4 regions of the Alteromonas sp. BL110 genome follow, and region 1 is predicted to be linked to each of the others. Evidence: predicted binding sites of a transcription regulator. Region 1 holds the regulator's gene; each other region holds the start of a gene.

The links. The regulator FNR, encoded in region 1, switches genes on or off when oxygen is low (the NO sensors DNR and NnrR bind a similar motif). The targets are predictions, from matches to a motif close to TTGATCTAGATCAA.
Region 2: the regulator FNR is predicted to act here: its motif matches at 1,661-1,674, upstream of clpB (ATP-dependent chaperone ClpB).
Region 3: the regulator FNR is predicted to act here: its motif matches at 1,331-1,344, upstream of ccoG (cytochrome c oxidase accessory protein CcoG).
Region 4: the regulator FNR is predicted to act here: its motif matches at 1,305-1,318, upstream of D1814_RS08910 (cytochrome ubiquinol oxidase subunit I).

What each region holds. Positions count from the first base shown of each region.
Region 1 covers NZ_CP031967.1:3,930,753-3,933,939, reverse strand. Annotated here, with positions in the region: gene D1814_RS17175 (heavy metal translocating P-type ATPase) at 1-368, shown strand, start outside; gene ccoS (cbb3-type cytochrome oxidase assembly protein CcoS) at 370-600, shown strand; gene D1814_RS17165 (sulfite exporter TauE/SafE family protein) at 587-1,246, shown strand; gene fnr (fumarate/nitrate reduction transcriptional regulator Fnr) at 1,292-2,032, shown strand; gene uspE (universal stress protein UspE) at 2,304-3,187, shown strand, end outside.
Region 2 covers NZ_CP031967.1:3,349,952-3,353,138, forward strand. Annotated here, with positions in the region: gene rluD (23S rRNA pseudouridine(1911/1915/1917) synthase RluD) at 1-846, shown strand, start outside; gene pgeF (peptidoglycan editing factor PgeF) at 863-1,618, shown strand; gene clpB (ATP-dependent chaperone ClpB) at 1,868-3,187, shown strand, end outside.
Region 3 covers NZ_CP031967.1:1,028,741-1,031,927, forward strand. Annotated here, with positions in the region: gene D1814_RS04435 (DUF3016 domain-containing protein) at 1-445, opposite strand, end outside; gene D1814_RS04440 (hypothetical protein) at 564-929, opposite strand; gene ccoG (cytochrome c oxidase accessory protein CcoG) at 1,408-2,838, shown strand; gene D1814_RS04450 (serine/threonine protein kinase) at 2,835-3,187, shown strand, end outside.
Region 4 covers NZ_CP031967.1:2,026,567-2,029,753, forward strand. Annotated here, with positions in the region: gene D1814_RS08900 (sigma-54 interaction domain-containing protein) at 1-404, opposite strand, end outside; gene D1814_RS08905 (Tll0287-like domain-containing protein) at 557-1,177, shown strand; gene D1814_RS08910 (cytochrome ubiquinol oxidase subunit I) at 1,541-3,121, shown strand; gene cydB (cytochrome d ubiquinol oxidase subunit II) at 3,118-3,187, shown strand, end outside.

The DNA of each region.
Region 1 (3,187 bases):
ACGAAGCAGTTCAAGCTATGCAGCAATCAGGCTCAAAGGTAATGATGATGGGGGATGGCATCAATGACGCACCTGTTCTAGCCAGTGCTGATGTAGCAATAGCAGTAGGTAATGCCACTGATGTTGCAAAAACTGCCGCTGACGTGATTTTGCTAGGCGACCAATTACTCTCAGTACCTGAACTTATTCGCACATCACATCAAGTGAAGCAAAAAATAAGACAAAATATTGGTTGGTCGGTAGGTTACAACGTTTTGATCTTACCTTTCGCTGTATCAGGCCTACTTTCGCCGTGGATGGCGGTTGTTGGCATGTCATTAAGCAGTATCATAGTAGTGACAAACTCTACGCGACTTTTAGGCAAATAGCATGAGCATTATTTACGTTTTAATACCAATCGCGATCATCATAGTGGCTGTGGCAATCGTGATATTCTTCTGGGCGGTTAAAACCAATCAGTTTGAAGACTTAGACCGTCAGGGCTACAGCATACTATTTGATGATGATCTTCCGCCTGAGGAGAAAAAGCTCGCTGAGCAACGCAAACAACTTCAGGAAACTAAAGCAGAGAAAAACCAAGGGCAGCATGGAGGGGATTAATTACTTCTCGGCCTTTCTTATCGGCTTAGCTGGCGGTGTTCATTGTGTGGGCATGTGCGGTGGTATAGTAGCGGCGCTGAGAATGGTCTCACCAAAAGGTGCATCAGCAGTACCTTACACCCTCGCCTATAACATGGGGCGCATAGCTAGCTACACCATTGCTGGCGCTTTAACCGGGGCACTTGGAAAAATTGCAGCAGACTATATCCCTCTTGCCAACTATGCCCTTTCCCTTCTAAGTGGAATTATGTTGCTTTTACTGGCCTGCTATTTAGGCAAATGGTGGACGGGTCTAACGGTATTGGAAAGCGCAGGAAAAGGTTTATTCTCCAAACTACAGCCGTTATCTAAACGTTTTTTACCGTTCAAAACACCGCTTAGTGCTATACCCTACGGGTTTATCTGGGGGTGGCTGCCGTGTGGATTAGTGTATTCAACACTGACTTGGTCTTTAGCGGCGGGGAATGCGCTACAAGGCGCTGCTATTATGTTTTTCTTCGGTTTAGGCACCCTGCCTACTCTCCTCGCTGCAAGCGCAGGTAGTCATTACATTACCCGTAGTTTTCAGCACAATCGCGTTAGACAAATCATCGCAGTAATGATGGCCATATATGCAGCCTATCTTATTCATGGCGCAATAGTTTAAAAATGGGTGTATCATAATTGCGTAATCTTCAAAAGAGCATGCATTATGAGCAAAGGAAGCCAATTTTCTATTCACTGTCAAAACTGTAGCTTCAGTCACTTATGTTTACCGGTGGCACTGAACAAAACAGAAATTGAGTCTCTTGACGATATAATTGAGCGCAAAAAACCGCTCCATAAAGGCGATACGCTCATTCAAACTGGCGATAAATTTCGTTCACTTTTCGCTGTAAGAACGGGCTCTTTCAAATCATTTGTAACCAACCAAGAGGGTGAAGAGCAAATCACCGGCTTCCACTTCCCGGGTGATATTATTGGGTTCGATGCCTTACGGGAAAATAAACACCAAAGCTACACCTCTGCGCTAGAAACAGCCATGGTATGTGAACTGCCTTACGACACCCTCGATGAAATGTCGGTGCAATTCCCTAAGTTACGCCATCAAATAATGAGCTTTATGAGCGCGGAAATAAAACAAGATCACGACATGATTATGCTTTTAAACAAGCGTACCGCAGAAGAGCGTTTACTTTATTTTATATCGCATCTTTCCCAGCGCTTTGAAGAGCGCGGCTTCTCGCACAGGGAATTTCACCTGACTATGACCCGTAACGAAATCGGCAACTATTTAGGGTTAACGATAGAAACCATTAGTCGTCTATTGAGCCGTTTTCAGAAGGAAAACATTATAAAAGTAGACGGTAAGCTTATTTCTGTTTTGGATTTTGATCGGTTAAATACCAAGCTAGAGGCGTTAAATGGACCTAGCGTGGTCTGTAACGGCTAATTTTTCGTGTGTTACCTTAAGCGCGCGGAACGTGCGCTTTTGCTTAACACTCGTTCATCTCATATCGCTAACTTTTACCTTATATCTCACTGAACGCGCTCAGCTTTCGTTTTAATTCCTGAACTTTTCATTTACGTTTAACACTCTTGATCCAAAACAACTCACGTTTTTCAAAATGTCGTTTATAGTTAATATAAATGGTTTATATAAACTGTTTTGAAACAATTTCGATGTCGACAGCCATACAAAGCTTTGTAGTTGAGGAGACGTTATGATTGAGTGTAAACGAATTCTTGCCGTAGTGGATGCGGAACGCGATAACCAGCCTGCCCTAAGCCGTGCCTATGAACTTGCGTCAAAAACGGGCGCCACGGTTACTGCTATGATGGTGGTATTTGATCTGTCTTACGATATGACAACCATGCTTAGCCCCGACGAACGTGAATCAATGCGCGATGCCGTTACAAAAGAGCACGCCAAATGGCTTTCTGCCCAACTAAAAGAACAAGGCTTTTCAGAGACCGATATTGTAGTTGAGTGGAACAACCGTGCTTATGAGTCGATTATTTATTTCGCCCTTAACAACCAAATCGACTTAGTAGTAAAAGCCACTAAAAAACATGACGACCTTGCCTCGGTGATCTTTACCCCTACGGACTGGCACTTAATGCGCAAGTGTCCGCGCCCCGTTCTACTCGTTAAAGAACATGACTGGCCAGAAGGCGGTGAAATCATTGCTGCAGTGAACGTAGGAAGCGAAGATGATGAACACGCTGTACTAAACGACAAGCTTACATTAATCGCGAATGACTATGCCTCTTTGCTGAAAGGTAACGTTAATTTAGTCAACAGCTACCCTTCAACACCACTCAACATTGCCATCGAAGTGCCGGAGTTTGACCCTGACACGTATCACGATGCGGTAAAAAACCATCATATGAAGGAAATGCGTAGTCACGCACTCAAATACGGTATTCCAGATAATAAATGTGTGGTGAAAGAAGGCTTACCTGAAAAAGTTATCCCACAAGTAGCAAAAACACTCGATGCAGAGTTAGTTGTAATAGGTACCGTGGGACGGGTGGGTATTTCAGCAGCGCTTATTGGCAATACTGCCGAACACGTTATCGATGAACTGAATTGTGACGTATTAGC
Region 2 (3,187 bases), 580 kb from region 1:
AATGTTGCGGTAAATGGTGAAGTAATCACCGTTCCAAGACACAAAATGCAAATGGATGAACTCATTACTGTACAAGCCGAAATGGATGTACAGGTAACAAGCGTTGCGCAAGACATTGCGCTTGATATTGTTTACGAAGATGAGCACATCTTAGTTATAAATAAACCTGCTGACTTGGTTGTGCATCCTGGTGCGGGAAATCCAAGTGGTACGGTGCTAAATGCATTACTAAATCACTATCCCGAAATTGACAAAGTTCCCCGTGCAGGCATAGTTCATCGTCTCGATAAAGACACTACAGGTTTGATGGTAGTAGCAAAAACGATTCCTGCGCAAACGCACCTTGTTGATCAACTGCAGCGCCGCGAAATGAGTCGAGAATATGAAGCCATCGCGCTAGGTACTATGGTTGCGGGTGGTATTGTAGATGAACCTATTGGCAGACATGCCACAAAGCGCACGCACATGGCAGTTCGCGAAATGGGGAAACCTGCAGTAACCCATTATCGCGTTATCGAAAAGTTCCGTGCGTATACTCACCTACGCTTGAAGCTTGAAACCGGTCGTACGCACCAAATCCGTGTGCACATGGCGCATATCAAGCATCCGTTATTGGGCGACCAGGTTTACGGCGGGCGTCCGCGTTTGCCCAAAGGTGCGTCTGAGGAGTTTATTGCTGCGCTTCGCGGGTTCCAGCGCCAGGCACTACACGCCGCACAGCTCTCGCTGTTTCACCCTGAAACTGAAGAGTGGATGACCTGGAAGGCGCCGCTGCCTCAAGATATGCAAGACTTGCTTAAGGCGGTGAAGCAAGACTCTACAGACAATCCGCAAGACATGCTTTAAGCAGAGTTTTAACCCTATGACATATACTGCTGAAAGTTCGTCTATTTCGCCATCATTGGATTTAATTATGCCGAAATGGTCGTGCCCTTCTAATATTGTTGCATACACAACAACTAGGTTAGGGGGCAGTAGTACGGGGGATTTCGTAGGCTTGAATGTTGGCGTGCACGTGGGTGATGATCTTTTATTAGTTAAAGCCAATAGAAGCCTGATCCCACACAGCGAAAAAATCACCTGGCTAGACCAGGTACATAGCAATCGCGTGGTAGCACTGCCAAGCGCGGATATCACTGCCGACGCAGCGTACTCTTCTTCTAAGTCACACTTTTGTGCCGTAATGACCGCAGACTGCGTACCCATTTTATTGTGTGATGAAAGCGGTGAACAAGTAGCTGCTGTGCATGCCGGCTGGAAAGGCCTTGAGACAAACATTATCGCCAATGCCGTTGGGCACTTTAGCTGTGGTGCTAATAAGCTGATAGCTTGGATAGGACCTGCAATTAGCGGCGCTTGCTATGAAGTAGATGCGCAGTTGGCAAGTAAATTTAGCTACATAGATGGCGCTATTGCCAATAGTACTAATAGAGCGAAGTACTTATTAGATTTACCTCTAGTGGCACAGGTGCAATTGCAGCAAGCTGGCGTTGAGAATATTACACAAAGTAACTTGTGCACTTACACTGACGAACAGCGTTTTTACTCCCATCGAAGAGCTACGCATCAAAACAAGCGCACGACTGGGCGTATAGTTAGCGTAATAGGCCTGCTTTAAATTGTTTCGAAAAAAGGCGGCAGTTTTAGTCTGATCAAACAGTTGCGCTAGATCAAACTTCATACATTATTTGTTATCTTTTTGGCTAACTTTTTAATCTCATACTTGAATCGCAATTGAGCAGCCTACATAACTAGAACATAAAGAATACCACTGCGCATAGAGCATTACCCACTCAGCGAGAGTTAAAATGTTCGTAATCGCGGGGTGTTACCGCAGGTATAGTTGTTCACTTATTAGGTTGAGATTATGAGATTAGATAGATTTACCAGTAAATTTCAGCTCGCGATATCCGATGCTCAATCACTCGCATTGGGGCGAGACCATCAATATATTGAACCTGTCCATTTAATGACTGCCATGCTCAACCAGCAAGGTGGTTCAGTACGCCCTTTACTTGACCAAACAAACATCAATGTTAATGCGCTACGCTCTGCATTAAGTCAGGCTATTGAACGCCTTCCTAGAATTGAAGGCATTGGTGGCGATGTTCAATTAAGCAAAGACAGTGGTATTTTGCTGAATCTTTGCGACAAAATAGCCCAGCAGCGAAAAGACGAGTATATAACGTCGGAAATCTTCGTGTTGGCAGCCCTTGAAGATAAAGGGCGGTTGGGTGAAATCTTCAAAAGTCTGAATATCACCAAAGACGCTATTGAAGCTGCTATTGATGACATGCGTGGGGGGCAAAAAGTGACAGACCCTAACGCAGAAGATGTTCGACAAGCACTCGAAAAATACACTACAGATTTAACCGAACGAGCCGAACAAGGCAAGCTTGACCCGGTAATTGGACGTGATGAAGAGATTCGTCGAACGGTTCAAGTGCTACAGCGCAGAACCAAAAATAACCCCGTGCTTATTGGTGAGCCAGGTGTAGGTAAAACTGCCATTGTTGAGGGGTTAGCGCAGCGCATCATTAACGGCGAAGTACCTGAAGGCTTGAAGAATAAGCGTGTCCTTGCCCTAGATATGGGCGCATTAGTAGCCGGTGCAAAATATCGCGGAGAGTTCGAAGAACGTTTGAAGGCCGTGCTCAACGAACTCGCTAAAGAAGAAGGTCGCGTCATCTTATTCGTAGATGAGCTGCATACCATGGTAGGCGCAGGGAAGGGCGATGGTGCCATGGATGCTGGGAATATGCTGAAACCAGCTTTGGCACGCGGTGAACTGCACTGCGTGGGAGCAACCACATTAGACGAATATCGTCAGTACATTGAAAAAGACGCAGCACTTGAGCGCCGTTTCCAAAAGGTACTAGTTGAAGAGCCAAGCGTAGAAGACACTATTGCTATTCTTCGAGGCTTAAAAGAGCGCTATGAACTCCATCACTCCGTAGATATTACTGACCCTGCCATTGTCGCAGCGGCAAGTTTGTCGCATCGTTATATTAGTGACCGTCAATTGCCCGATAAAGCCATCGACCTTATTGATGAAGCGGCCTCTAGCATTCGTTTGCAAATAGACTCAAAGCCAGAAGATATGGACCGATTAGAGCGGCGTATCATCCAGCTTAAGTTGGAAGAGCAAGCGCTTGCTAAAGAAACGGATGATGCAAGTCATAAGCGC
Region 3 (3,187 bases), 1.6 Mb from region 1:
TCGATTCCATAAAGTCCATGTCTTTAAGCTTCACATCTTCACCACTCAAAATGACCTGACCATCAGAATTAGATAGCGAGTAACTAAACGTCATTCTTGGAATATCGATGCGTTTAATTATTCGCACATCGCTGCCAGCCCCGCTGCCAAAACCTACAAACTGACTCGGCCAAACCTGCCCCGCTAAATCAACGTTTGTTACTGTCATCGACAGAACTTGTGATTCGGGTAATTCGCTGGCCAATTCTGTAATATGCTCTTCCAGGTCTTTTAAGGTTCGCTCACGAAAGCGTTTACGAGATTCATTGGCTGGCCTGACGTCGCTGTAAGACTCTGGCTCTTCCCATGTTATCTCTACCTCAGCGGCTTGGGTTGGTGCGAAAACCACAAGAGCCCCTACTGCTGCGGCGCAACTTAAACAAGAAAAAGTACGTAATTTATTCACTTTCATGCTCCTAAATTCAGTCGTTTAACCTTAAGTTAGCAAGCGTTGGGAAAGTTATTAATCAAAAAAACATTAGAAAAGTTTTAGGTTCAACTTTTTCTTACGTAAAACGCTAATGTCACTTTGAAACTTGCATAACCGGAGACTGCTTAACAATTAGGCACAGTTTCGCGCGTTTAGTTCCCGTAAAGTTAGGGTTTATATCATCGTTATCACAATAGGTGTGGTGAAAGCGTTTTACGCTCGCAGCATCGGCAGTAATTTGTTTAACGTAACTTTGCTGGTAAGGTTTCAAAGGGCTTAATTCGATATTTATTTTATCTTGCAAACTACGTAATTCTTTTCGCTCCGGAAGCGTGGCAACGGTCACCAGCCAGTCAGAAAAAGAATTTTGGATATCTTCAAATAGATACTGAACAAAAGAAGAGCGCAGCACTATTACCAAAACAATAATTTCCGCAGCGATAATAAAGAACCGTAACATGACTTCTCAGCTAACTTTGATAGAGGTTTACAACATGTAGCGCCACTTTGTGCGCCTTTTATCAACAATATGCTTAATAAATGCGTTGCTAATTTATATTACAACAAGGTTCACTGTACATGATTTGGGCGCTTATTAACCATATTATTGCGCATCATAGTAATGAGATATCTAACTCGCTGTAAATACAGTAGTTTATACCAAGGTATAACTTGTAGATTTTTTAAACCGACACTTTGTAGGGCTAAGCAGTTAACGAATCTTATGCTCATCAATCATGTTACTGTATTTTAAAATTTACAAAATGAACTAATGTCACTGAGAATAACCGCCTCTCATGTTACTTTCTGAACTTTCAGTATTGACTGAAAGTTTAAAAAGGTAGACCATACGCCGCATTATTGATCTATATTAAATATGACGTGTTAAACGCAGTTATACTGCACAGGCAGTTTGTTACGTCACATAAGGTTAAGCTATGAATGAACAAATACCGGTCAAAAACGTAACACCGGTAAAAGTACATAAACCCAAAGGAACCACAGAAGGCAAACGGCATGACTCACGCAGCCGTATTTATGTGCGCGCTGTGCAGGGCCCTCTGGAAACGTTTAGACGTTTCTTTGGTCTTTTCTTTTTAGCTCTTTTTGCCATCATTCCGTGGATTCAGTACAACGGCCATCAGGCGGTACTGCTTGATATCGGCGAACAGCGTTTTACTATTTTCTCGCTTACTTTGTGGCCTCAAGACCTTACCTTACTGGCTTATATATTTATTGTTTCCGCTTTCGCATTGTTTTTTGTCACTACCTTCGCTGGCAGAGTGTGGTGTGGCTTCATGTGCCCACAGACAACATGGGTATATATATACACATGGTTTGAAGAGAAGTTTGAAGGCCCACGAAATAAGCGCATAGCTCTTGATGCGCGCAAAATGGATACCGACAAATTCTTGCGTAAAACGGCAAAGCATACTGCTTGGGTTCTGGTAGCACTATTAACTGCACTAACCTTTGTCGGCTACTTCACCCCTATTGATACCCTGTTTGTGGACTTTGTGACATTTAATACCAGCTTCTGGGCGGGTTTCTCTGTTATCTTTTTTGCGGTCTGTACCTATGGTAATGCAGGCTATATGCGTGAAATCATGTGCACGCACATTTGTCCATACGCACGCTTTCAGTCGGCCATGTTCGACAAAGACACCTTTACCGTATCGTACAATGCAAAACGTGGCGAACAACGCGGTCCGCGCCCTCGTAAGCTCAGCCATGAACAGGTTCAGGAAAAAGGTTTAGGTGACTGCATCGACTGTAATTTGTGTGTTCAAGTATGCCCAACCGGTATTGATATTCGCAATGGACTTCAATACGAATGCATCAACTGCGGCGCCTGTGTTGATGCCTGTAATGGCGTAATGGACAAGATGGGTTATCCCAAGGGCTTGATAAGTTTTACCTCAGAAGAAGAGCTTGCGGGAGGTAAGACTCACGTTTTTCGTCCTAAGCTAATTGGTTACTTTATCGTTCTTTTAGTTATGACAGGTTTGTTGTTCGCCAATATTTGGATGCGCAGCCCAACCGAAGTCGACATCATCCGCGACAGAAACTCATTGTACCGCGAGACCAATGAAGGGCTTATTGAAAACGTATATACCATCAAGGTGCTCAATAAAACCCAACAACAGCAAACATACACTATTGCTGTAAAAGGTCTTCCTGATTATGAGTACATAGGTGAGCAGAAAGTGACAGTTAAAGGCGGTGCGGTTTATAGTACGCCGATTTCTGTTGCAACTGACGCGTATAATCTGGAAGATACGGTTACCGATATTTTTATCAGTGTAACCACCACTATTGATGGGGAGACGGTTACTGTTGATGAACCAACCAAATTCCTTTATCGATGACAGATTTTTCTTTTTCTGGGCTTAGTCCAGACACCATATTAGATGCCCTGGAAAGCCAGGGCATTTTTCTTCAAAGCGGACTGCTAGCGCTAAACAGCTATGAAAACCGCGTTTATCAATTTTTGGCTGAAGACGGGCAGCGCTACGTAGTAAAATTTTATCGGCCTGGTCGATGGACAGACGCGCAAATTCTTGAAGAGCACGAGTTCGCCGCTGAACTTATGGATAATGACATCCCGTTGGCCGCGCCTATAGTTTTAAACGGCAGTACGCTACACCATCACACGGTGGCTGAGACTGACTATCGATTTACGCTATTTCCTTCGGTAGGCGGTAGACAATTTGAAAA
Region 4 (3,187 bases), 1.9 Mb from region 1:
ATTTTATTAAGCATAGTTTTAAATGCTTCTGACTCGCCAATTATCTTGCCTGCTGCAGGGCGATTAGATGCAAATGCAAGCTTATCTAAAATCTCTAAATAACCTAATAAATCGCCATTCCCATCGAATATTGGACGCATCAAAATATCGCAATAACTTTGACCTTCGCTGGTGGAGTGAATATGTACCACGCTCGCCGCTCGTCCAGTCGTCTTACTTTGCTGCATGGGACACTGCTCGCCGCATTGATCACAGGGTTTGCTGTTGCGATGAGATACCTGATAGCAGGTGCTATAGCCTAACTTAATATTAACGGGGTACGTGTCTCTGTAAGGCGCGTTAACCGCCTCAATAATATAGTTTTGATTGATGAAAATAGCGGGTCTGTCTATTGCATCTATCATTGCTTGTACAATTGATATGTTCACTGTCAGCGTATTAGTTAATTCTAATTTTATCCCATCAATTTAACATACTGGCACAAAGCTTGTTCACTGTTTGAGATAAATGACTTGGCCCGAGTGGCCATAAACTCAGTTATCAGGAGCGTTACTCTATGAATAAATGTGTGGCTTTAATGGCGTTAAGCACGATATTAAGCGCAACAGTAAGCGGCTGTAATCTCGCTGAAAAGCCTCAAATGACTAATGTTGATGCGCAAGAAGGCGAGGTTCAAATAAAAATTAAACAAGCTAAAGAGCACGTAAAAGCGCTTGGCGCTGGATTAAAAACGCGACTGCAACAGGCTATAAAATCTGGTGGTTTAACAGCGGGCGTAGAAGAGTGCCAATTAGCCGCAGGACCAATTGCTGAGAGCCTAAGCAAGAATGGTTGGGTGATAGGGCGTACTTCACTCAAAGTACGTAACCCGGGTAATGCGCCCGATGATTGGGAGCGAGAACAGCTAGCGCATTTTTCTAGTCTTTTAGAGAAAAACAAGCTAACTAGTGAACCGCTTAAAAGGCCTTTAGACACATATCAGTATGATGATGAAAGCGGTGAATTTCGCTATATGATGGCCATTGAACAAGGTCAAATTTGTATGGCGTGCCATGGCACTAATATAGCCCCTGCTGTGAAAGATGTTATTGCTAAACATTACCCTGATGACCAAGCTACGGGATTTGAAGTTGGTGATTTGCGCGGTGCTTTTACGCTTACATATCGACCTAAATAGCGGTAATTTTTCTAACTTAGCTCCTCAGTGTCCCACTGACAAGGTACTTAGCACTTTCCTCCCATTTACATTAGTGTCATTTTTGTCTCTCCATTGACAAAAATGACGCAATTTTCATATTAGATTATTGCGATAGATCAAAGTGCTCAACTTTCCACCATGGAATAATCCCTCTGCAGCGTACGCAAATGCCGTTCTGCGACCAAGCTTTGCTTTTAAAGTGAAACAAATTTGGCGAGTGGCACAGACCGTGCTCTAACAATGCTGCTAAAGCTGAAAGTTCAGCAATTATCCCACTGAATACTATACAAACTATTTTTATTTCATGTGCTTAGCGCACCTGTTTGACAAGGGAGATAACCCATGAGCGATACGTTAATAGAACTATCGCGGTGGCAATTTGCATTAACTGCAATGTTCCACTTTATTTTTGTACCCTTAACGTTAGGGCTTAGCTTTTTACTTGCCATTATGGAATCTGTTTACGTGATGACAGGTAAGGAGATATACAAGCAAATGACCCAGTTTTGGGGAAAGCTGTTTGGAATTAACTTTGCCATTGGGGTAGCTACTGGCTTAACCATGGAGTTCCAGTTCGGCATGAACTGGTCATATTATTCTCACTATGTGGGCGATATCTTCGGAGCACCGCTGGCTATTGAAGGATTGATGGCGTTCTTCTTAGAATCTACTTTCGTAGGTTTGTTCTTCTTTGGCTGGGACAAAATGTCTAAGGTTAAACACCTTATGGCTACATGGCTGGTGGCGATTGGCTCAAATTTCTCAGCATTATGGATCTTAATTGCTAACGGTTGGATGCAGTACCCAGTAGGCGCTGAATTTAACTTTGAAGCTATGCGCATGGAAATGACCAGCTTCGCTGAAGTTGTTTTCAACCCGGTTGCACAGGTTAAGTTTGTTCACACGGTATCTGCAGGTTACGTGACCGGCGCTATGTTCGTATTAGCCATTTCAAGCTATTACCTGCTTAATCATAAACACATCGCTTTTGCACGTCGTTCATTCGCTATAGCCGCGAGCTTTGGTTTAGCGGCGACCTTATCAGTTATTGTGTTGGGTGATGAAAGTGGCTACGAGCTTGGTGACGTACAAAAAGTGAAGCTGGCTGCTGTCGAGGCTGAGTACGAAACCCACCCAGCACCTGCACCATTTACCGTTTTCGGCATACCGAACGATGAAAAAGAAGAAACCGAGTATGCACTTCAGGTTCCATGGGCAATGGGCATCATTGCTACCCGTTCGTTAACCGAAGAAGTAAAAGGTATAAAAGATTTAAAAGAAGAAAATCGCGAGCGTATCTTAAGCGGTATCAAAGCATACGAAGTGCTAGATGATGTAAGAAACGGCACTGCGACAGCTGAGCAGCGCGCGGCCTTTGAAGCAAACAAAGACAGTCTTGGCTACGCCATGCTGCTTGAGCCCTACACAGACGATGTGTCAAACCCGTCAGAAATCGCCATTCAGCAAGCCGTCGATTACAGCATTCCTCCGGTAGCCCCGCTATTTTGGAGCTTCCGAATCATGGTTGCTGCAGGCTTTATTATGCTAGCGCTTTTCTTATGTGCTTTTTATTACAGCACTAAACACAAAATCACTCAGCCTCGCTGGTTGCTAAAAGGCGCACTTTATGGCTTGCCGCTTCCTTGGGTTGCCTGTGAAGCAGGGTGGTTCGTAGCAGAGTATGGTCGTCAGCCATGGTCTATCGCAGAAGTGCTGCCTGTGCATACTTCGGTGTCTAATCTAGCTATAAGCGATGTGGTCACCACCATTGTGGCGTATACCGTTTTTTACACTGTGATGTTCATTGTCGCTTTCTACTTGATGAAGAAATTCGCGAAAAAAGGTCCAGTCCCGCCTGAGGACAAACAGCATGAGACTGAACTTGATCTTATTGACCTTGACGAGCAAGGAGCAAAGGCATGATTGATTATGAACTATTGAGAATCATCTGGTGGTGTTTGGTTGGCGTTCTGCTTATTGGTTTTGCTG